One region of the Pradoshia sp. Z6_59 genome, then DNA from elsewhere that is predicted to be linked to it. Evidence: riboswitches for the same ligand, from Rfam matches in the RefSeq annotation. Region 1 holds a riboswitch; each other region holds the start of a gene.
What was found. Region 1 has a riboswitch for S-adenosylmethionine ahead of AC4D4B_RS17135 (methionine biosynthesis PLP-dependent protein). Riboswitches for the same ligand answer to the same signal wherever they lie in the genome.

Region 1 (5,803 bases):
TATATAAGAATAAATAGAAAGCTATATGCCAAATAGATGGGAAGAACATACTTGGCCATGACTGCATGCCATGTACCTATAAAGATAGACTTTGCACTCCGTAATGGAGAGGCCCTGTATATCCATGATCCTTTATAGGAATTTGTATATCGCAGTGCCATCGCAATAGTTGGAATCATAAGCGCGCAAAAATAAATTGTATAATATCCACCGCTATTTTGAATACCTTTCCATCCATTTTCCCCGAATTGATTAAGTAGTGTAATAAACGGAAAAATAATAACCATTCCAATAGAAGGATATACCTTCAGTTTAAACGCCTGTTCGTTTTTCATGAGGTTCTTTGCGAAATGATAAAAGACTCGTTCTTCTTTATTTCGTAATAGGAACATTGAAATTTGGCTTCGTTTCTTTTTCGATAAGGCTCCTGTATGATTAGTTAACTTTTGTAAATACTGCTCAAAGTTTTGAACATTTTTAATATAAATAATGACAGAAATAAGTGGTACAATCACAGCCAAGCTGATTAAGAGAATATATTGCCATGCAAAATTCCCATTAAGTATTACCTCAAATGGAGCGGCATACCAAATAGGCGCAAGAGCGTAGCTCCACCAAGTTGGTGTAAATTCTACTTGCCTATCAACAAGGTCGAATATTCTCACCATCAGTTGATAGCCAATAATCATTAAAATAGACAAGGAAATTTGTACATAACTGATAAAATCTTTTAATTTCTCGCCATCAAAATACTTTAAAATAACCAAGTAGATTAAAGCAGTAAGCAAGACTATCCATATATCAATCAATATAATGACCAGCAAAAATAAAAGACTAAAGCCAATTCCTTGAGTAACAATAGCAGCAATCAACGCAGGCGCAATAAATATAATGGTTATTGTGCCAAGGTAAATAATAATATGTATCAGCTTTGCCACCGAGACCGTTCTCCCATCAACCGGTCTAGACAATAAAATAGACTGATCCCGTATATCCAGCATCACATGGGAAAAATCAGATATTAAAGATGTCATGATAAAGAACATAAAAACAGCAAACAATAGACTCATTTGGAAAAAATAATTTTCACCCATAATCATAAAAGGAATCAAGATTAGACCCATAAGCGCATAAACCCATAAGGATTTCAAAAACTGATTTGAATCCTTACCAGTATTTCCAGACTCATCATTCATCAAAGTGGGAACTCTTCTCGCGTCCATTGTAAGCTTAACCTGAAGAATTCTTCTCATAACCGGATAATCAATTCCCATCCACTGAAATAGCTTCTGTCCTCTATCCAACACACGCAAACTCATAAATTTTTTCATCTATTAATCCTCTTTGACGACAGATACAATATCTTCGGCAATTGAACGATGTTGGGTAAAACCGGTTAGCTGGTTAAAAATTTCTTCAAGAGTTCCTTCCTTGCCAACATCCTGTAATTCTGCAAAGCTTCCATCTGCAACTATTCTGCCTTCATGCAGTAAAATAATTCGATTGCTAATTTTCTCGACAACATCCATGATATGTGAGGAATAAAAAATAGTTTTCCCTTCACTTGCCAGCAGACCCAGTAATTCTTTGATGATCATAACGCTATTTGCGTCGAGGCCGCTTAACGGTTCATCTAAAAATAAAATATCTGGATTATGAAGAAGGCTTGAAATTAACAGAACCTTTTGCTTCATCCCTTTTGAATAACTATTTATTCGTGAATCATACATTTCTTCAATGTTTAATAGCCTCATTAATTTAAAAGCCTTCTGGTCAGCCTGCTCATAAGACAAACCATATAGCTCGCCTATAAAAGTCAAATATTCTCGTGCAGTCAATACATCATATAAATCCGCCAATTCAGGCACATAGCCAATTCTATTTTTATAGGTGATCCTATCCTCAGAAAGCTCTTTATCAAAGATCTTCACTGAGCCTGTATAGTCTGTAAGGAGTCCGAGTAATATTTTAACCGTTGTTGTTTTTCCTGCCCCATTGGGACCTATATATCCGATAATTTGTCCCTTGTTTACATTAAGATTAATTCCTCGAAGAACTTCTTTCGACCCATAATGCATTTGAAGATTACTAATAGAAATCACCTGTTCAGCCATTTTCATTCTCCCCAAAGACCCATTTTGGTTTAGTATAACAAAACGGGTCTTTAATTTACATAATTTTCTGATTTATCCTTTTCAGGTATTACTTCTGGAATGCTTCATGATGCACCTAAATGCCTGTAAAGTTAACCTAAATCGATAATGATTCAAAAGCTTGAATAAGATCATCAATCAAATCATCTGCATGCTCAATCCCAACAGAATAGCGCAGCAAACAATTACAGACCCCATTTTGTGTCCGCACTTCCTCAGGGATATCCGCATGTGTTTGTGTAGCAGGGTATGTCATTAAGCTTTCTACTCCACCCAGACTTTCAGCAAAGGATATGATTTGAAGGCTTTTTAAAAATGGATTGACCCATTCCTCTGATTTTAGCCGGAACGATATCATCCCCCCTTTACCAGGATAAAGGACATCTGTCACTTCTTCTCTTTCTCTTAAAAATCTGCTGATTTTCTTAGCATTTTCCTCATGCTGCCTCATCCGTAGGCTCAATGTTTTCATTCCTCTCATCACAAGCCAGGAGTCAAATGGGGGCAGCACGGCTCCTGTGGCATTTTGATATTCCTCTAAAAGTGCACCAACCTCTGCACTCTTTGAGACAATTAAACCTGCCAACACATCATTATGTCCTGCTAAATATTTGGTGGCACTGTGGACAACAATATCTGCTCCCTGCTCAATCGGTCTTTGTAAAATGGGTGTATAAAACGTATTATCTACGATGAGCAGTAGATTGTTAGATTGGGTCAATTGAGCAATTTCTTTAATATCCATTTCCTGCATAAGCGGATTTGTCGGAGTTTCTATAAAGAAGGCCTTCGTATTTTCCGTAATGGATTCAGCAAAATCTTCATATGTATGGCAATAGGTAAACTTGATGCCATATGTCTTCCATATTTGTTCAAATAACCGGTAGGTCCCTCCATAAAGATCAGCAGAGACGGCTATTTCATCGCCTGGAGAAAATAAGCATAGCAATGAGTGAATGGCAGCCATGCCTGAACTATAGGCAAATCCCTGTTCACCACCCTCTAGCTCGGCAATTGCTTCCTCTAATAATTTTCTGGTTGGGTTCCCTGTTCTTATGTAATCAAACCCTGTTGATTCCCCTATTCCGTTATGGCGATAGGCTGTGGAAAAATAAACTGGCGGATTAACAGTACCTGTTTGTGTTTCACTTCGATTGCCTATTTGAGCTAAGAGTGTTTCAATTTTAACTGTTGTCATATGTATGACTCCTCTCTCTTTATTAATCCCCAAAATACAGTTATTCTGATTTACCTTCGTCCGGCTCTTATACACCATCATATGTTGCGAATTTCCTCAATCTGCTCATTTTGCCAGTGAATGAAAAATAGGCTTATAAACGAAAAAAGTCTTCAAGAAGAAGACTTTTCATTAAAATGAGCTCCTTCTTATCGGCCAGGAATGATTCTTCCTGCAGGAATTAGCACCTTTCCATATTGGCGGTTGCTGAGATTTCACAGGGCCTGTCCCTCCATCTCTCTTGATAAGATTTTTCAGAATATTTATTTAACTATAAATTTACAGTCCCACTGCTAAAAAAGCAAGTTATTTCTGCCTTTATTGTCCAACTTTTTAACAAAGGTATATAATAAATCTATCCATAAAAAGGAGTGATTCGAAACCATGAAAGCCAATGGTCAGGAAATTTTCCAGTACATAAAAAACCTTGTATCCATTCCAAGTCCGAGCGGCTATACAACGGAAGTGATTGATCATGTAGCACAGTTTTTACAATCTCAAGGAATACCTGCAATAAAAACAAATAAAGGTGCCCTATTGGCAACAATCAAGGGGCAGGATGATACAAAGCACCGTTTTCTAACAGCCCATGTAGACACATTAGGTGCTATGGTGAAAGAAATCAAACCAAGCGGACGTTTAAAATTATCAATGATCGGCGGATTTCGCTGGAATTCTGTGGAGGGCGAATATTGTAAAATCCATACTTCTGAAGGGAAAACGTATACAGGGACAATACTATTAAACCAAACCTCAGTCCATGTTTATCAGAAAATGGGGGATATTAAACGCGAGGATGCAACGATTGAAGTTCGAATTGATGCTGTGACTAAAAGCAAGACGGATACAGAAGGTTTGGGTATTTCCGTAGGTGATTTTGTTTCCTTCGAGCCACGCGTTGAATTGACAGACAATGGATTTATTAAATCCCGTCATTTAGATGATAAAGCGAGTGTCGGCATTTTAATGTACATCATTAAACAGCTAAAAGAAGAAGGTATCACTCTTCCCTATACAACTCATTTCTTAATTTCAAATAACGAAGAAATTGGCTATGGCGGAAACTCCAATATTCCTGCTGAAACCGTTGAATACCTGGCTGTAGATATGGGAGCCATTGGGGATGGACAATCTACGGATGAATACAGTGTTTCCATTTGTGCGAAAGATTCAAGCGGCCCCTATCATTATGGCCTTCGTCAGCATTTAGTCGCGTTAGCAAAGCAGCACAAGATTGATTACCGTGTAGATATATATCCTTTCTACGGTTCTGATGCTTCTGCTGCCATCCGTGCCGGTTATGATATCAAACACGGATTAATTGGACCTGGCATTGATGCTTCACATGCTTTTGAAAGAACCCATATCAGTTCTATTGAACATACTGCTCATTTAATCTGGAATTACTTACAATCAGAATTAGCCTAATTTCATACTTAATGTTAACCCATCACTATTTAACGTGATGGGTTTTTATTACAATAACCGTTTTATTTTTCCATAAGCAGCCTTGGCCTCAGCATATCCTTGATTGTATAGCTTTTTCAGCTTTTTAGGGTTACGCTCAACACGGCTGACATCTGATTTCACTAATGGACGAATAATAACGACAAGTCCCTTTTCCTCCTGTTCCTCCAAATAGCGGATCGTATCATTGTAAACGATATGCCGTTTGCGAAGGGCCTTTAGCAGCCCTTGATAGTTCTTATATTTTCTTTTTCCAAGCCAATCAAACGACGACGCTTTCATATAGCCTTTGTTCCCGGTGAGCACAACGATATTTTTTGTATTCCCATCTGCTTGGGATTTTTGAATCGGTATTGGATCGGCAACTCCACCATCAAGCAACATCCTGCCATCATAAGAGATTTCCGGAGCAAAAAAAGGAATCGAACTGGAAGCGCGCAAAATCGTTATAATATCTTTTGTAAGGTGCTCTTTTCTGTAGTATACTGGTTCGCCTGTGACACAATCGGTAACACCGACGACAAACTGTTCCTTTGCTTCACAAAAAGCCTTCATATCAAATGGAACCAGCTCATTTGGAAGTTTATCGAAAATAAAGTCCATTCCAAATAATTCACGTTTTTTCAGAAAACGTTTATAGGATAGGTATTCCGGATGTGAGACATAATCAATATTCGCCATATAATTACGGTCTATTTGCCGTGAAATATAAGAAGAGCCATTACATGCACCGGCTGAAACACCAATTGTATATGGCACATATATATCCTGTTCCATCAAATACCGCAGAACTCCAGCTGTATATAATCCTCTCATTCCGCCGCCCTCTAGAACAAGACCTGTATTCTGCATAATAAGTAAACTCCTTTCACAGAGAATCCTTATTATTTTGCCTTCACCTATATAAATCAATTACACGTTTCAAAACTATTTCAGGGAATTTTTT
Region 2 (5,803 bases), on a different contig from region 1:
ATATTTAGACAAAAAAAGAAAGAGGGCTTATCCCTCTTTCTAGAAATGTTTATGCTGTTTATCTTAGATGTTAGCTTCCGTACGCAGTACTTCTACTTTATCCGTTTTCTCCCAAGGAAGATCTAAATCATTGCGTCCAAAATGTCCGTAAGCTGCTGTTTGTTTATAAATCGGACGTCTTAAATCAAGCATTTTTATGATTCCTGCAGGGCGCAGATCAAAGTTAGCACGTACTAATTCAATTAATTTTTCCTCTTCAATTTTACCTGTACCGAACGTATCAATGGATATAGATACTGGCTGAGCTACACCAATCGCGTAAGCCAGCTGAACTTCTGCTTTATCTGCAAGACCTGCTGCTACAATATTTTTAGCTACATATCTGGCTGCATAGGCAGCAGAACGGTCTACCTTTGTAGCATCTTTACCAGAGAATGCTCCACCACCGTGACGTGCATATCCACCATACGTGTCTACGATAATTTTACGGCCAGTCAAGCCTGCATCCCCTTGTGGACCTCCGATAACAAAACGGCCCGTTGGGTTAATAAAATATTTAGTTTGTTCATCAATAAGGTGAGCTGGAACAACCGGTTTTATTACTTGTTCTTTTAAGTCTTTCTTAATTTGCTCCAGTGTTGTATCCGCGTCATGTTGAGTAGAGATTACGATTGTATCAATTCTAACCGGATTTTTGTTTTCATCATATTCCACTGTGACTTGTGTTTTTCCATCAGGACGCAAGTATGGCAGAACATCTTGTTTACGAACTTCAGCCAGCTTTCGAGATAATTGGTGAGCAAGAGAAATAGGAAGAGGCATTAATTCTTCTGTTTCGTTGCAGGCAAAACCGAACATTAGACCCTGATCTCCCGCCCCAATTGCTTCAATCTCTTCATCTGACATCGTGCCTTCTCTTGATTCCAAAGCTTGGTCTACACCTTGGGCGATATCTGCAGATTGTTCATCAATAGAGGTTAAGACAGCGCATGTTTCTGCATCGAAACCATATTTTGCACGAGTATAACCAATCCCTTTGATTGTGTCACGTACAATTTTTGGAATATCCACATACGTAGAAGTAGTGATTTCTCCCGCTACTAAAACTAATCCAGTGGTAACAGATGTTTCGCAGGCTACCCTTGCATTTGGATCCTTTGCTAATATTTCATCCAAAATGGCATCAGAAACCTGATCGCAAATTTTATCCGGATGACCTTCTGTTACAGATTCTGATGTAAACAAATGTCTTTTATTAGACATGTATATTTCCTCCTTCAGTTTCCCTGTTTATGGCTACTCATTATCTTTAATTATCTCCTGATTATACGAAAAAAGACCTTTCCCCTTTATAAAGAAAAGAGGAAAGGTCTGAGTCTCAGAAATCGGCCTTTCACTCTCATCGTTCAAGGCATTATAACCTTGCATCAAGTTAGCACCTTTGCGTGATTTCCATTAAAGGAATCAAACTGCAGGTTGCCCCGGCTTCATAGAGCTCGTCTCTCCACCGAGTCTTGATAAGAGTATCCATATCAAATGTATATAATATCTTATCCATCATTTTCTGTCAATAAATAAGCAGGAATATATTGTTAAGATAGACCTGGAGCTTCATCCTTTCCTAAAAGAAACACATTCCGACCTTAAGATTCGCATTTCTATTATGATATTGATATAATTAATTTACGAATATTCAAATAAATAAACATTGTTATTTATCCATAAAGGTTGACTAACATCACTGTTTTTTTCACTATGGAAAATAATAATAGTTATTCTTATATACTATATTAATCAATTGTTTTGAAAATTAACACAATTAGTATGGATAAATCAATTAAATGTGTTATACTAATTTCCATATAATATACTTACCAAAATTCTGGAAAAGGATGATACCTTATGAACAGTGTAGGAGTTTCCAATGAATTGAAACAATTACTTACTCATGATAATATTCACATTCAGCTTTCAGTGCCACAACTAGTTGAAAAAGTATTAACCAGAAAAGAGGGCATCCTCACATCTACTGGAGCTATTAAAGCTGAAACAGGTAAATATACCGGCAGATCCCCAAAGGATAAATATATTGTAGAGGAAGCTGCTACTAAAGATAAAATAGCCTGGGGAAGCGTCAATCAAGCAATATCTGAAGATGCATTTTCTAAATTATATGATAAAGTTATCGATTACCTCGAAAAACGAGATGAATTATTTGTATTTAATGGGTTTGCTGGAGCTGCAACAGACTACCGCCTTCCTATACAAGTAATCAATGAATATGCCTGGCACAATTTATTTGTACATCAGTTGTTTATCCGCCCCACTAAAGATGAGCTTGAAAACCATTCGCCTGAGTTTACTATTATCTCAGCACCAGGTTTTAAAGCAAACCCTCTTGTGGACGGTACACACTCTGAGACGTTTATCATCATTTCATTCGAAAAAAAAGTGGTCTTAATTGGAGGCACTGAGTATGCAGGTGAAATGAAAAAATCCATTTTTTCAATCATGAATTACCTGCTGCCTGAGAATAATGTGTTCTCTATGCATTGTTCAGCAAATGTAGGTTTTGAGGGAGATGTAGCTCTTTTCTTTGGCCTATCAGGTACTGGAAAGACTACTTTATCAGCCGATCCAAATCGCCGCCTAATAGGTGATGACGAACATGGCTGGTCTCCTGATGGGGTATTTAACATTGAAGGCGGCTGTTACGCAAAATGCATCAATCTCACAGAGGAAAAAGAGCCTCAAATTTTTAATGCCATTCGCTTTGGTTCTGTACTAGAGAATGTAGTTGTAGACGAAGATACGAGAATTGCTGACTATGATAATGGAATGTTAACTGAAAATACCCGGGCAGCTTACCCAATCGAAGCCATGCAGAATATCGTCACACCAAGTATAGCAGGCCATCCCAATACCATCATCTTCTTAACTGCTGATGCTTTTGGTGTTCTGCCTCCAATCAGCAAGTTAACAAAAGAACAGGCAATGTATCATTTCCTAAGCGGTTATACGAGTAAATTGGCAGGAACTGAACTCGGAATTACTTCACCACAGGCAACGTTTTCTACCTGCTTCGGTTCACCGTTCTTACCATTACATCCAACAAAATATGCTGAGATGCTTGGCAAAAATATTGAGGAGCATCAAGTTCAGGTATATCTGGTTAACACCGGTTGGACTGGAGGAGAATATGGAACAGGCAGCCGAATGAAGCTTTCTTATACACGTTTGATGATTCAAGCTGCATTAGAAGGAGAACTAGCCAATATTGAAACGGTACAAGACAGAATATTCGGCTTAGCGATTCCCTTACATGTACCCGGAGTACCGGATGAAGTTTTACAGCCTCAAAAAACGTGGAAGGATTCAGAAGCCTATTATAAAAAGGCAAATGAGCTTGCAAATAAATTCAGAGAAAATTTCAAGGAATTTAAGAATATTAGTTCTGAAATTGAATCTAAAGGTGGTCCAATTACCTTTTAAGGAACTAGCGGTGTCTTAGGAAGCCAAAAAGAATTGGCCTTCCTGAGGCACTATTTTATTTTTATCTAAATTTAAAAACAAACCCACCGCCCAATTAAGTTCTGGATGAAGGTTTGTTTTCTTTAGTTTCTATTTAATTTAGTTACTGGAATTTAAGGAAATTAACTCATATGTAATGGTTGTGCAGTTATTTTCCCATTCCACTTTTTTTATCAGCGCCGTTCCTCTCGATTCCCCATCCAGAGTTTTTCGGATATCAATCGGAATCTCAATTGGATATAAGCGGTATCCTTCTTTTTTTAGGACAAATAGATTTTCCTCAACCCTTTTTTCATTAGCCTTTGTCACAATAAGAGTATTCAATTCCATTGGCATACCCAATTCTCTCACTCCCCTGCTTCATTTATTTATTTCAATGGTATCATTTGAAGCGGCTTCTTTCATCCATTTCGTTAAATCCGAGACAATTTGCCGATTTATTCTCGGAGGAAAATAATGTGTATAGTCCTTAAGGTACCACACATCGACGCTCTTACCGAGATCCTGCAGCCTGGTTCTTAATAGATTGGCATGTTCAACCGAAACGTTCTTATCCTTCTCACCATGAATAATTAGAACGTTACATGGTATTTTTTCAATTTCATACAAGGGTGTACGGGCTTTATATTCATCCGGCACCTTATTTGGCGTACCTCCAATGACCCTTTTCAGCATTCTTCTTAAATCAATTCTCTCTATGTAAGTCAGGACCATATCGGAAACTCCACCCCACGTGACAAGTGAAGCAGCGTCCTGGCAGTATATAGCTGTCCACAGTGCCATAATCCCACCTCGAGAAAATCCAAAGATATGAACCTTTTTAGGATTAACCTTTGGATGTTGTTTTAAAAGTTCAAAACCTGCAATAGCATCCCAACGATCTTCTCCTGCAAAATCTTCCTCTCCTTCTCCACCCTGGTTGCCACGATAAAAGGGAGCAAAAACAACAAATCCCTGACTTGCGAATTGAATGATACGCCCCGGACGGACCTTCCCAACATTTTTAATTCCTCCGCGTAAATATAAAAATCCGTCCAGTATTTCATCTTTTTTTGGCTCTGCTAAGAGCCCCTTAACCATTAATCCATTCGATAAATACGTGACAATATATAGATTTATATCCGGATGTGGCGATGGATATCGACTTCTATCTACGATACTACCTAACGATGATTTTACTTCATCCATAATCCGGGCTCCTTTACAAAGTTCTATAGGCATTCACACAAATATATACCATACATACAATACGATTAACTACACTTTGGCATACATACTGCCTACTAAGGAGGAAATTCCCTTGAAACATTATCTTAAAACCAGCTTCTTCTGTATGCTGTCCATTCTGCTCATCTTTAGTTTATCGGCCTGTAAAGAAAATAACCCGACTGAAGAATTGACAAAAGTTAAAGTAGCAGAAGTCACACGTTCTATTTTTTATGCCCCTGAATATGTCGCCCTGGCCAAAGGATTTTTTAAGGACGAAGGGCTTGATGTAGACCTGCAGACTGCATGGGGCGGTGATAAGACAATGACTACTCTACTGTCAGGCGGGGCTGATATCGTGCTTGTTGGCTCAGAAACTTCTATTTATGTTCATGGACAGAATTCAAGAGATCCTGTTATTAATTTTGCCCAATTAACTCAAACAGATGGAACTTTTCTTGTTTCCAGAGAAAAAATAGAGGAATTTGACTGGAACATGCTAAAAGGCAGTACATTTCTCGGACAGAGGAAAGGCGGTATGCCACAAATGGTTGGAGAGTTTGTACTGAAAAAACACGGCATTGATCCTCAGAAGGATTTGAAATTAATTCAAAATATTGATTTTGCCAATGTTGCCAACGCCTTTGCTTCAGGAACAGGTGATTATGTACAGCTATTCGAACCTCAGGCAAGTGTTTTTGAAAAAGAAGGAAAAGGACATATCGTTGCTTCCTTTGGAAAAGAATCCGGCCATGTTCCATATACCACCTTCATGGCAAAGGAAAGCTATATGAAGGAAAATGAAGATATCGTCAAACGTTTTACAAAAGCGATTTATAAAGCACAAAAATGGGTTGAAGAAACAGATTCCGCTGAAGTAGCAAAAGCGATTCTCCCATATTTTGAAGATACAGACGTAGAGATTATTGAAATGGCCATTGACCGTTACAAGTCACAGGAGTCCTTTGCCCTAAATCCAATCCTTGATGAGGAAGAATGGTTAAACCTGCAGGATATCATGAAAGAGGCAGGAGAAATCGAATCCTACATCGATCATAAAACACTC
Region 3 (5,803 bases), on a different contig from region 1:
TCCCTCGGCAACCGCCATTACGACACCAGATTCGAAGTAGGGATCGGAGAAATCAAATTTTAGTTTTCTTTCATCAGTTATACTCATTCCGGCAATAACGCCGTCTACTTGATTGGACTCTAGAGCTTGTACAGCTGCATTAAATCCAAGTGGCTTAATTTCTACTTCAAACCCTTGGTTTTCAGCTATAGCATTGAGTAAATCGATATCTATACCGACAAATTCGCCATTCGTTTCCTGGAATTCAAATGGAGCAAATGTAATATCTGTTGCAATCTCATATTTTTTTCCTTCTGCTTTCGTGTTTAAAGCCGGGAATATAAATGAAGCAATCATGACAATAGCCATTGCTATTAGAAATGTGAATTTTGAAAATTTCTTCATTGTGAACCTCCTTCATATAAGTAACGTTTAAAAACCCTCTATGTCCAATGGGGGCGGCTTAAAAGGGATGTTTTAATCTTATAACAGAATGTATGTATCTCTATGAGTATATATAAAGATACGGTTTTTTGGCAATCAATACTTACCAAATAATATTAGATTACTATAAGATTTCCAATTATTTGTTGTGAAGAAAAAGATGTAAAAAAGTGTGGAGAAAACAAAAAAAGAGCAGGATTATACTTACTTTAATCTAATAAAATATATAGAGATTTGTAAATGGAAAGTACTTCCTAACATTATGTGAAAATAATCTGACTCACATATTTATACTAAGTATGTATGGAAAACAGCTGAAAATGCTTTAACCATGTAAGTGTATTTTAAGCAAAATTTTAGCTCTGAATAATGAATTCTAAAGTATAAAAAATTCCTGTTTCCATTTGCGCTCTAATTCTTTTGGAACTACATCCAGTATGGGTATTGATCTGTAGAATTTAACCCCAAAGCCCTCCTCTTAATGAATGTAAACACTACCTATTATGAGTATTTATGACTAATTTTATTTACCCTATTCAACACGATTCTAACTATATATTTAACAATAATTTAAATATGGGTAATAAAATTAGTCCAGTTGTTAAAAAATAGATCAATCCTCGAGTGAGGATGATCTATTTTCGCCAAGGATATATTATTGTAAATTTTTAATTGTAATACTATTTACAGGTAAAAAGTTCTCCCCTGTATCCAGGTACGTTACAGATACCTGATCATTTTCCTGCAGATAAATGATCAAAGGGTCCTTTTCAGAAGACATATTGTAGCTTTGACCATTATCCAGAAGGAACGAAACAACGGTATATTCACCTGATTTTTCTTTATAAACTCTTATAACTTTCCCTTCAATTTTCTTCTCAACACTTGTAGAGGTGCCGTTAACCGTTCCGCCGCCTTTTTGAAGAGCAGTTTTGTATAGCTTTAAGGCTTCATTTGGTGTTGACCCGTATGCTGTTATTTCAGGATTGGCAGCAGATACGATGAAATAATTTTGTAGGAATCCATTTGAATCCAGTACTCCTGTTAACCAACTGGCTTCACCGTAAAAATTATAGATGATAGGCATTTTTCCTTCCCATTTCTTTTCTATAAATTTCTTCTCGATAATTTGCAGGGCGCCCTGTGAATCCATGTAGGATTCCTCCATATTACCTGTATAATAGACAGCTTTACCCGTCCTGGAATTTGTGAGCGCATAGCCGAGCATAGAATCGACGCCCTCTTTAGGACTCGTGAAATCAGTGAAATAATACATATCTCCATTTTCATCAAAGATCGGACTTACATTCGCCTCGGTACCCTCATCAGAAGGCAGTTTAACATCTGATTTTCCAAACAGGCTATTCCAATATCCATGAATATAATTTCCAAAGTAGCTGTTTTGTGTACTGACGACCTCTGGTGCAACCGAACCATCAATAAATTCAGGCGCTTCAGAAAGGGTATAAGAGTTGGACTTCCCAGTTTTGGCATCCATCACTACAACACCTTTTACCTGGAAGCCATTTCTGGCAGAGACAAAATCACCATAAGAACGAATATAAAATGGTGTGCCATTATCATCTACTTCAAGCTGTGAATCCCCATAGAATATGTAGGATGGGTACTGTAGACGAATACGGCGCTCTGTTTCTTTATTGAAGAATGCAGAAGGAGTGTAGATCATTTCTGCCTCAATAAATTTAGGGTTGGCTGATGAATCTGTGGCACTTAATATAAAGTATCCAGGAGTTACTTTCCCTTTCAGCCATTTGAAGAATCCTGAAAATTCGACTGGAGCAATATAAACATACTCACCATTTACTTTTTGGATTTGCAAATTTCCTAATTCGTAGTAGCTCGTATTTGGTACCTGGCCAAATGCTTTTTTCATTTTATTGCGGGCGTATTGAGGAGGCACGCTGGCCGGCTTTTTATTTTCATCAAATGTTTGTATTTCTTCTTTGACGTCCATTTTGGCTATTGTATACTTTTCATCAGCATTAAACAGAAATGCTGTTAAAAAATAGAGGCCGACAAGCAAACTACCTGCAAATAAAATACCTTTAATAGTTCTCTCCATACCCGTAGCAATCATTGAACCCAATAGAGTTAGTATGATGACGTAAATCCAAAGAGAGGAGATAGTTTGATCCAAAAGGGTGAAGTAATAAAATAAAAATGCTCCAATTGTGATTAATGCAGCTAAACTGACAAAAACAAGTAGCCTTGTTTTCCCCTTCATGTGGATACGTAATTTTTCATTATTTTTGAATGGCACAAGAATAAGTGCCGATATAACCCCAATGATAATGGAATAGATGAAGATATTTCCCACAAAGTACCCCTCCTTATTTTTTTCATAATTTCCCTTAATATCCTATACGAATAACTAACCACAATGATTCATGAATTGGAAATATTCATGAATTTTAGTTGCTGTAACTTGATTTAGGGTATTCTTTATTATAAATCAAAAATATTTTAAATATTATAAATTATTATTGACATTGCTAAACAAGATAGGATATAGTTGGAAACATCAAATTTAATTGAATAGCAAGCGATTCTTATCGAGAGAAGTGGAGGGATTTGGCCCTATGATACTTCGGCAGCGGATTTTTACTATGGTAAAAATACTGTGCTAATTCCAACAAACATCTGTTTGAGAGATAAGAGGAAGCTTTAAGCGAACATATTTCTACTTGTCTTTTTATGTATATGTTCATACAAAGCCTCTTCTGTCTAATGACAGAAGGGGCTTTTTGCATTTCGAATTTTTTAGACCTGGAGGAGAGAACATGATTGAGTTTCGAAACATAAAAAAGTCATATCAAGCAAATGGTCAAAGCGTAGATGCTCTGAGAGGCATTCATTTAACGGTTGAAAAAGGGGATATTTTTGGAGTGGTAGGATACAGCGGGGCCGGGAAAAGTACACTTTTGCGTTTAGTTAATATGCTTGAACGGCCTACTGAGGGGGAGGTCCTTGTGAATGGTAAATCGTTTGCCAGTCTCAAAGCAAAGGAATTAAGGGCAGAGAAAAAGAAAATCGGGATGATCTTTCAACATTTCAATTTACTTCAATCTAAGACGGTATTTGATAATGTAGCGATTCCATTGATACTATCCGGCGTTCGTAAAGAAACGATTCAAAATAGAGTTCGAGAATTACTGGAGTTCGTGGGGTTATCAGCTAAGGGTCGAAGTTACCCGGATGAATTGTCAGGTGGACAGAAGCAGAGGGTTGGAATTGCGAGAGCTCTGGCCACGAACCCATCTATCCTGCTATGTGACGAAGCTACATCGGCATTGGATCCGCAGACGACAAGGGATGTTTTAGAGCTATTGAAAAAAATAAACCGAGAATACAATATAACAATTTTGCTTATTACACATGAAATGTCGGTGATTAAAGAGATATGCAATAAGGTCGCTGTCATGGAAAATGGGAGGGTTGTTGAGCAGGGTCCTGTTCTTGATATTTTTTCCAAGCCAACCACTGAGGTTGCCAAGCGGTTTGTTAGAACAGTCATTCACGACGAGATTCCGCAGAGCTTTTTGAAATCCTTAAAGGAGAATAAACCAGCAGTTTGGAAACTTAATTTTTTGGGATCTTCGTCTGGCAAGCATCTACTTTCAACAGTGGCGAAAAGTTTTGATGTCCATTTAAGTGTTCTTTCTGCCAATATTTCTGAAATACAGGAAACCCCTTTTGGGAATTTAATCGTTGAGGTCATCGGTGAAACAGAAGAAATAAAGAAGGCGATCCAATACATAGAGAGTGAGGATGTGCTCTTGCAGGAGGTTAAGCTATCATGAATGAACAGCTTTTAGGAATGGAAATTACACTTGAACAGTTACTGATTGGATTCAGTGACACACTCTATATGGTTTTCTTCTCCTTACTATTCGCGGCCGTGATTGGATTGCCTTTAGGGATTTTACTCGTCATAACGAGAAAGGGTCACATTCTGGAGAATAAGTGGGTGTTTAATATATTGAACCCAATCATTAATATTTTACGCTCGGTTCCCTTCATTATTTTATTGGTGGCTTTGATTCCATTTACACGATTGGTTGTTGGATCGGCGATTGGAACGAATGCCGCCATTGTACCGCTTGTATTTTATGCAGGTCCTTATATTGCCAGATTGGTTGAAAATTCATTATTGGAAGTTGATAAGGGAATTATTGAAGCAGCTCAGTCAATGGGCGCGACTGAATGGCAGATTATTTTTCGGTTTTTAATACCCGAGGGGCTTAGCTCTCTTGTTTTAACCTTTACAACAGCGACTATTGGACTGGTTGGAGCCTCAGCAATGGCAGGGGCAGTTGGTGCTGGAGGGGTTGGAGATCTCGCCCTCACCTATGGTTATCAGAGATTCGACACTAACACCATGATTGTAACTGTTGCAGCACTGGTGATCATTGTGCAGCTTTTACAATCCATAGGCAATATGCTCGCTAGAAAAATAAGAAGACGATGATAAAGAAGGGGATGGACAAAATGAAAAAACTATTTCTTACTATTTTAATAATTGCATGTACTGTCGTAACAGCAGCATGTGGGAGCGATTCAAAAGGCAGTGCAAAAGAGGGCAGCTCCACCATTAAGGTTGGAGTGAGCAGCGGGGACACAAGAATATGGGATTATATTGCTGATCTTGCTAAGGAGAAGGGGCTCAATATAGAGCTTGTAAAGTTCAGTGATTATATTTTGCCGAATACAGCTCTAAATGATGGCGAAGTGGACGCTAATGCATTCCAAACAATCTCTTATTTTGAAGAACAAGTGGAGGAGAGAAAGTTAGATCTTGAGCCACTCAGCTCTACTGTTATTGCGCCAATGGGGATCTATTCAAATAAGCATAAGGAGTTAAAGGAATTGCCTGATGGGGCTAAAATTGCTGTTCCTAATGAAGGTACAAACCTTGGCCGGGCGCTGCTTCTTTTGCAGGAGGCTGGCTTTATTACACTGACAGATAATTTTGATGGAATAGGTTCTTTGGAAAAAATTAAATCCAATCCAAAAAATATTAAACTCGAACTGGTGGCTGCCGGGAATACACCGCGTTTTCTTGAAGATGTAGATGCATCGATTATTAACAATAACTTTGCGGTTGAAGCAGGATTGACATTAAAGGATGCCTTGTTCCATGAAAGTGCAACGGCCAAACCATATATTAATATTATCGCTGTAAAAAAGGGGGATAAAGACCGCGCAGAGCTAAAAAAACTGGCAGATATTTATCATTCCGAGGAAGTGGAGGATTTTATCCTTAAAACATTTAAAGGGAATACCATTCCGGCTTTTGTTTCAATAGAAGAATTGGTTAATTATCAGGATGCCTGGACCAGCCCGGCAGTCGATCAATGAA
Region 4 (5,803 bases), on a different contig from region 1:
TTCAGGACCTCTCTTCCCTCATTCGGCAATCCAAACGATACATTACTGATGCCTAAAATTGTTAATGTTCTCGGAAGCTCTTTTTTTATGGCCGCCAGTCCCTTTACCGTTTCCGCTGCGCCTTCCCGGTATTGTTCATCACCAGTACCAACTGGAAAAACAAGCGGATCAAAAATAATATCCTCTGGTACGATTCCATACTTTTCTGTTAATAGCTGATACGATCTGCGGGCAACCTCCAGTTTCCGTTCTTCTGTTACGGCCATCCCTTTTTCATCAATCGTACCAACAACCAAGGCTGCCCCATACTCTTTGGCTAATGGAACAATTTTCTCAAAACGTTCTTCCCCATCCTCTAAATTAATTGAATTAATGATTGCTTTACCCTGAGAATGGCGGAGTGCCTTTTCAATAACCAGTTCATCGGTTGAATCGATGACAAAAGGGACCTTGATTTTCTTAGCTGCTTCTTTCATGAATGCTTCCATATCAGACACTTCATCGCTATCTGGATCAGCCAGGCAAACATCTATTACATGGGCTCCTTTTTTGACTTGCTGTCTGGCAATCTCAGACGCTTCTTCAAATTTCCTGTCCTTAATCAAATTCTTAAACTTTCTGGACCCGATTACATTCGTCCGTTCACCTACAAATAAAGGTCTCATTGAATCATCATAGATTAAGGCATCAATACCAGAGACAGCATGATTACCCTGTTTATCATTAATTTGTCTCGCTTCAATTCCGGTAACAGCTTCTTTAATAGCTCGGATATGATCAGGTGTCGTTCCACAGCAGCCCCCAACTAGATTAATCCATCCTTTTTCGGCAAATTGTTTAATCTTCTTGCTTAGTGAAGATGGTGATTCATTATATTGGCCATTTTCATCCGGTAATCCTGCATTAGGGTAACAGCTAACTGCTGCAGTGCTTAATTCAGATAAAGACCTGATATGGTCAGCCATGAACTCGGGACCGGTTGCGCAATTAAGCCCGATTGCTAGAGGATTCATATGCTCGCACGATATATAAAAAGCTTCAATGGTTTGACCGGCTAGAGTAGTTCCCATTGGTTCAATTGTTCCTGAGATAATCAATGGTACTTTTCTGCCTAAAGATGAGAATGCTCTTTGCATTCCAATATAAGCTGCTTTCACATTTAATAAATCCTGCGATGTTTCCAAGAGTAGCAAATCAACTCCCCCATCAAGCAGACCCTTCGTTTGCTCTTTATATGAATCTGCCAATTGTTCAAAAGTAGCTCCGCCTGTTACGGATAAGGTCTTGGTGGTGGGTCCCATTGAGCCTGCGACAAAGCGAGGGCTGTCAGGACTGTCAAATTGTTCAGCTGCTTTTCGAGCCAATTGAGCTGATTCTTTATTCAGCTGATATGCCAGGTGACCAAGATCATATTCATCCAGTACAATTGGCGTTGCCCCGAATGTGTTTGTTTCAATAATATCCGCCCCAGCTGCCAAGTACTCTTCATGAATCAATTGGATTACATCCGGGCGGGTTAGAGTTAAGTACTCATTACACCCATCGTATTGTTCCCCGCCAAAATCATCCTCTGTTAATTGATGTGCCTGAATCATGGTTCCCATTGCTCCATCTAGAATAACTATTCTTTCAGCCAATAACTCTTTCAATTTTTCTGTTCTCATGATAGATGCACTTCCTTATTTACAACTGATTTCTGTTCTTTGATGTACCGAACCAAATTCCCGCTTAATTCATATTTCATAAAAGGTGTAATAATATAGATCCCGTTAAATAGTTCACTTGCCGCGTCCACTAATTCTTTTGAAATGGCAAAGCTTTCGCGAGCACAGGCTTCCTTATCCGCTCCGGCTCTTTCCATCGCCTCTCTAACATGAACCGGCAAGGAAATACCCGGCACTTCATTATGTAAAAACTCTGCATTTCGGTGACTCGTTAAAGGCATAATGCCAATAAATATCGGCTTTGTTATATGCCTGGTTGCCGCGTATACTTCCTCTAATTTTTCAATACTAAACACGGGCTGGGTTAAGAAATAATCAGCTCCAGCCTGAATTTTCTTTTCCATTCGCTGTACGGCTTTATCTATGTACTTTACATTTGGATTAAAGGCAGCTGCGATATCGAAATTTGCCCGGCTACCCAACGATTTTCCAGAATAAGAGCGCCCCTCATTCAATTGCTTAATCAATGAAATCAGGTCCATGGAAGAAAGATCATATACTGAAGTTGCGCCCGGAAAATCACCAATTTTCGAAGGATCCCCAGTCACTACCAACACCTCTGATAATCCAAGGGAATGCATGCCCATTAAATGAGACTGTAAGCCAATCAGATTATGATCCCGACAAGTTAAGTGAACAAGAGGCACCGTATTTAATTTTGATTGTAAAATCGACGCTACCGCAAGATTGGATATTCTCGGTGACGCCAATGAATTATCCGCAAGTGTAATCGCATCGGCACCTGAATCTAATAGATAGCGACTTCCTATTAAAAAATCCTCCAGGCCGAACGTCTTTGGCGGATCCAGCTCCACGATCACCGTCGTTTGTTTTTTTGCCTTACCTAAAATTGTATCTGGACCTTTTCGTTTATATTGAATGATTTCATATGATATAGGCTGATGCTTCGGCTTGGCTACAAAATCTTTCACCTTTACAGGGTGAAGATCTTCGATTCCTTTACGAATGGCCTGAATATGGGCAGGAGTTGTACCACAGCATCCACCTAACAGCCGGACCCCCTGCTTCACAAGCTGCCTTGAACTATTAATGAAATAATCCGCTTCTGTCGAATAGACATATCTTCCATCTGATAAATCAGGTAAGCTGGCGTTTGGATATGCTGCATAATAGGTATCTTCTAACACAGGTACTTCTTCGTAAGAGCGAATCATATGATAAGGACCCATCCGACAATTGATGCCTACCACATTTGCGCCTGTTTTTTTCATTAGAGAAAACGCCTCACTGACATGCATTCCATTTTGCAAAAGGCCTGTTTCATGCAGAGATATATTCGCGATAAGAGGAAGATCACTCATTTTTCTAGCCGACTCTATCACCGTTAATAATTCGTCTAAATCATAATAGGTTTCAAGTAAAATGCCATCCGGCTTTTCATCCAATAAAGCGGTCAGCTGTTCTTCGAAATATCCCTTAATTTCAGTCAATATTAATTCTGATTTCCTGAAGCTCCGCAAGCCGCCAATTGTCCCGATAACAAATGTATTTGGATCAGCTGCAGCTTTCGCTATTTTCATTCCGGCTCTATTAATTTGAGAAACTTCCCTTTCAAGGCCATAGCGCTTTAATTTATGAAAATTTGCACCGAATGTATTCGATTGAATCACATCAGCACCAGCCTCAATATAACTTCTATGCATCTTTTTGATCTGATTGGGGTTTGTCAAATTAAGCTCTTCAAAGCAACTATCAATTCCAAATGAATATAAAAGTGTTCCACTCGCTCCATCTGCGACGAGAATTTTTTCATTTAACGTTTCCAAGAGTTTCACTGTCTTTCCCCCTAATTAGTTGGTTAATCTCTCTGATGAGGAAAACAGACTAATAGAAAAGAGCTTTCATCATGAAAGCCCTCTTTCCTAAGGTCTCTCATCTCTCAAGCATTGCTTGCTGGAATTAGCACCTTGGATTACCATCCAGGTTGCTGAGATTTCAACGGGCCAGTCCCTCCATCTCTCTAGATAAGAATATGAAATTATATATTTACTTAATTTACTATAAATTTTCAGTTATTTCAATCTATTTTGATAATTAATCCAAAAGAGTTAACGATTTAGTATTTTGGGTATGTATGGGGTAGGAGTGATGTTAAATGAAGGAAATAATAACGAATCAGTTTAAAAATCCAACTGGTGTCCTCGGAAAGATTGCAGGTAAAATAATGGCCTACGAAAATGAGGAATTATATGAATGGACATTTGATCAATTGTCTATTACCCCAAATGACACACTGCTTGAAGTTGGTTTTGGCCCGGGTGAAGGAATGCATATGCTTTTTAAGAAGCACCCTACCGTTCAAATTGATGGTGTCGATCCATCAGAAGAAATGGTGAACAATGCGAGCAAGCGTAATCAAGAACAACTCAAACGCAATCAGCTTCGTTTATTCAATGGAACTGTTCTCGAGATTCAGAGTCCAATGGTGTACGATAAAATATTCAGTGTAAATAGTTATCCATTATGGGAAAATCAAGAGGCTTGTATTCAAAAAATACATTCTTTATTAAAAGAGAATGGAAAACTGACTATAACCGTACAGCCAAGGCAGGAAGAAGCAACTGAAGAACAGGCTTATGCCTTTGCTGATGAGATTAAAGAGGTTCTAAACAAAACAGGCTTTAAATCTATTAAGGTTCAAACAAAACCGCTCAAACCGTGCTTATCTATTAATGTCACAGCCATCAAATAGACTTTTTTGTGAGTATTAGAAGTTCCAATCAAGCCTATGCCACTCTTTCTATCTGACCCTTTTGAACCAATAAAAACCATAAGCTGCTCCATCAGTTTTGATTGAATTTCTATTATTTAGGGTATATTATAAACATATAGACATATATTAAAAACCAGAGAGCTGGATACTCCCTGGTACAACTAATAGCGAGTGGTATGCAAATAGCTTAATTCTTAGAGGAACCACCCTTATGCTTTGGTCGGCGCGGGGTGGTTTTTCGTTTGCCCTTAAGCCGAAGATTGGCGAATCGCGTGGCGATGCCGGCAGCAAGGGTCGTGAAAAAGATCATTGCTACATCTTTTGCCAGAGCTATTAGAAAATCCATACGTATATCACCTCCCTTCTCCTTTATATAAGGAAAAGAAGGTGCATACCACCCGCACCAAGTAGTTGTATGAAAATTATACCATATATGTTATTGATAACATAATGACCCTGTTGGTCTTTTTAAGGGAATTAAATATCCTTAATCCTTGCTAATGAATCCCTTTTATTTACTCCCCTTGCTTACTTATGCCAGAATATTTTACTTTATAAATTATCACAACACATATTTCCTTAAATAACCTTTTGCCACAGACCGCCAGGATTTCCAGAAAAAAAAGCCGTCCATAAGCCATTATGGCTTACCGACAGCCCCTATTACGATTTCGAACCTTTTGTTTTTCGATATTCCCCAAATGTAAATACAGTTGCAATGATAGCAAGCCATGCACATCCTGCAATATACCCTGCAATGACATCGCTCGGATAATGGACACCCAAGTAGATTCGGCTGTAACCAATCGTTAAAATCATAAATATACAAATCGCATAGACAGCCAATCTGATAGGCCGATTCTTCGTGATTCTGGTAGTTATGATCATAAGTGCGCCGTAAAGGATAAAGGATGACATAGCATGACCGCTCGGAAAGCTGAAGCCATTTACCTCGATCAATGGATTTAATGTTGGTCTCTCCCGCTGAAAAATCCATTTTAAGTAATGGTTAACATAACCGCCTGATAATGTCGTGATGATTAAGAATATGACACTTACTACACGTTTTTTAAATAATAAAAACACAGAGAAAAGGATAACCAATAGAATATTCCCATCCACTGATCCAAGATTAGTTATAAAGGTAAGGACTTTTGTGCTTAAGTCATTAATACTCCCCTGCACAGCCTGGATGATGGTCATATCAAAATGATAAAGCTCATTCCCATTTATGTCCTCTGCAATATCTACGAAAAGGATGGTACACACAATAAAGAGGGCGATTAATACGAAAAAGGTGATTACATGAACATTTAAAAAGGTATTTGTCTGCTTCTTCATTTTG

Region 2: another riboswitch for S-adenosylmethionine. It lies ahead of metK (methionine adenosyltransferase); the one in region 1 lies ahead of AC4D4B_RS17135 (methionine biosynthesis PLP-dependent protein).
Region 3: another riboswitch for S-adenosylmethionine. It lies ahead of AC4D4B_RS07120 (methionine ABC transporter ATP-binding protein); the one in region 1 lies ahead of AC4D4B_RS17135 (methionine biosynthesis PLP-dependent protein).
Region 4: another riboswitch for S-adenosylmethionine. It lies ahead of AC4D4B_RS01230 (bifunctional homocysteine S-methyltransferase/methylenetetrahydrofolate reductase); the one in region 1 lies ahead of AC4D4B_RS17135 (methionine biosynthesis PLP-dependent protein).

What each region holds. Positions count from the first base shown of each region.
Region 1 covers NZ_JBZCPP010000022.1:36,909-42,711, reverse strand. The annotation lists gene AC4D4B_RS17145 (ABC-2 family transporter permease) at 1-1,331, opposite strand, end outside; gene AC4D4B_RS17140 (ABC transporter ATP-binding protein) at 1,335-2,120, opposite strand; gene AC4D4B_RS17135 (methionine biosynthesis PLP-dependent protein) at 2,251-3,351, opposite strand; SAM riboswitch class I at 3,537-3,641, opposite strand; gene AC4D4B_RS17130 (M42 family metallopeptidase) at 3,775-4,818, shown strand; gene AC4D4B_RS17125 (patatin-like phospholipase family protein) at 4,867-5,709, opposite strand.
Region 2 covers NZ_JBZCPP010000020.1:23,666-29,468, reverse strand. The annotation lists gene metK (methionine adenosyltransferase) at 64-1,263, opposite strand; SAM riboswitch class I at 1,397-1,524, opposite strand; gene pckA (phosphoenolpyruvate carboxykinase (ATP)) at 1,903-3,492, shown strand; gene AC4D4B_RS16440 (DUF2584 domain-containing protein) at 3,631-3,873, opposite strand; gene AC4D4B_RS16435 (alpha/beta hydrolase family protein) at 3,892-4,719, opposite strand; gene AC4D4B_RS16430 (ABC transporter substrate-binding protein) at 4,832-5,803, shown strand, end outside.
Region 3 covers NZ_JBZCPP010000005.1:84,444-90,246, forward strand. The annotation lists gene AC4D4B_RS07110 (amino acid ABC transporter substrate-binding protein/permease) at 1-384, opposite strand, end outside; gene AC4D4B_RS07115 (YrzE family protein) at 1,079-2,761, opposite strand; SAM riboswitch class I at 2,991-3,102, shown strand; gene AC4D4B_RS07120 (methionine ABC transporter ATP-binding protein) at 3,225-4,244, shown strand; gene AC4D4B_RS07125 (methionine ABC transporter permease) at 4,262-4,912, shown strand; gene AC4D4B_RS07130 (MetQ/NlpA family ABC transporter substrate-binding protein) at 4,933-5,802, shown strand.
Region 4 covers NZ_JBZCPP010000001.1:218,279-224,081, reverse strand. The annotation lists gene metH (methionine synthase) at 1-1,664, opposite strand, end outside; gene AC4D4B_RS01230 (bifunctional homocysteine S-methyltransferase/methylenetetrahydrofolate reductase) at 1,661-3,520, opposite strand; SAM riboswitch class I at 3,615-3,716, opposite strand; gene AC4D4B_RS01225 (SAM-dependent methyltransferase) at 3,841-4,437, shown strand; gene AC4D4B_RS01220 (hypothetical protein) at 4,646-4,804, opposite strand; gene AC4D4B_RS01215 (phosphatase PAP2 family protein) at 5,122-5,799, opposite strand.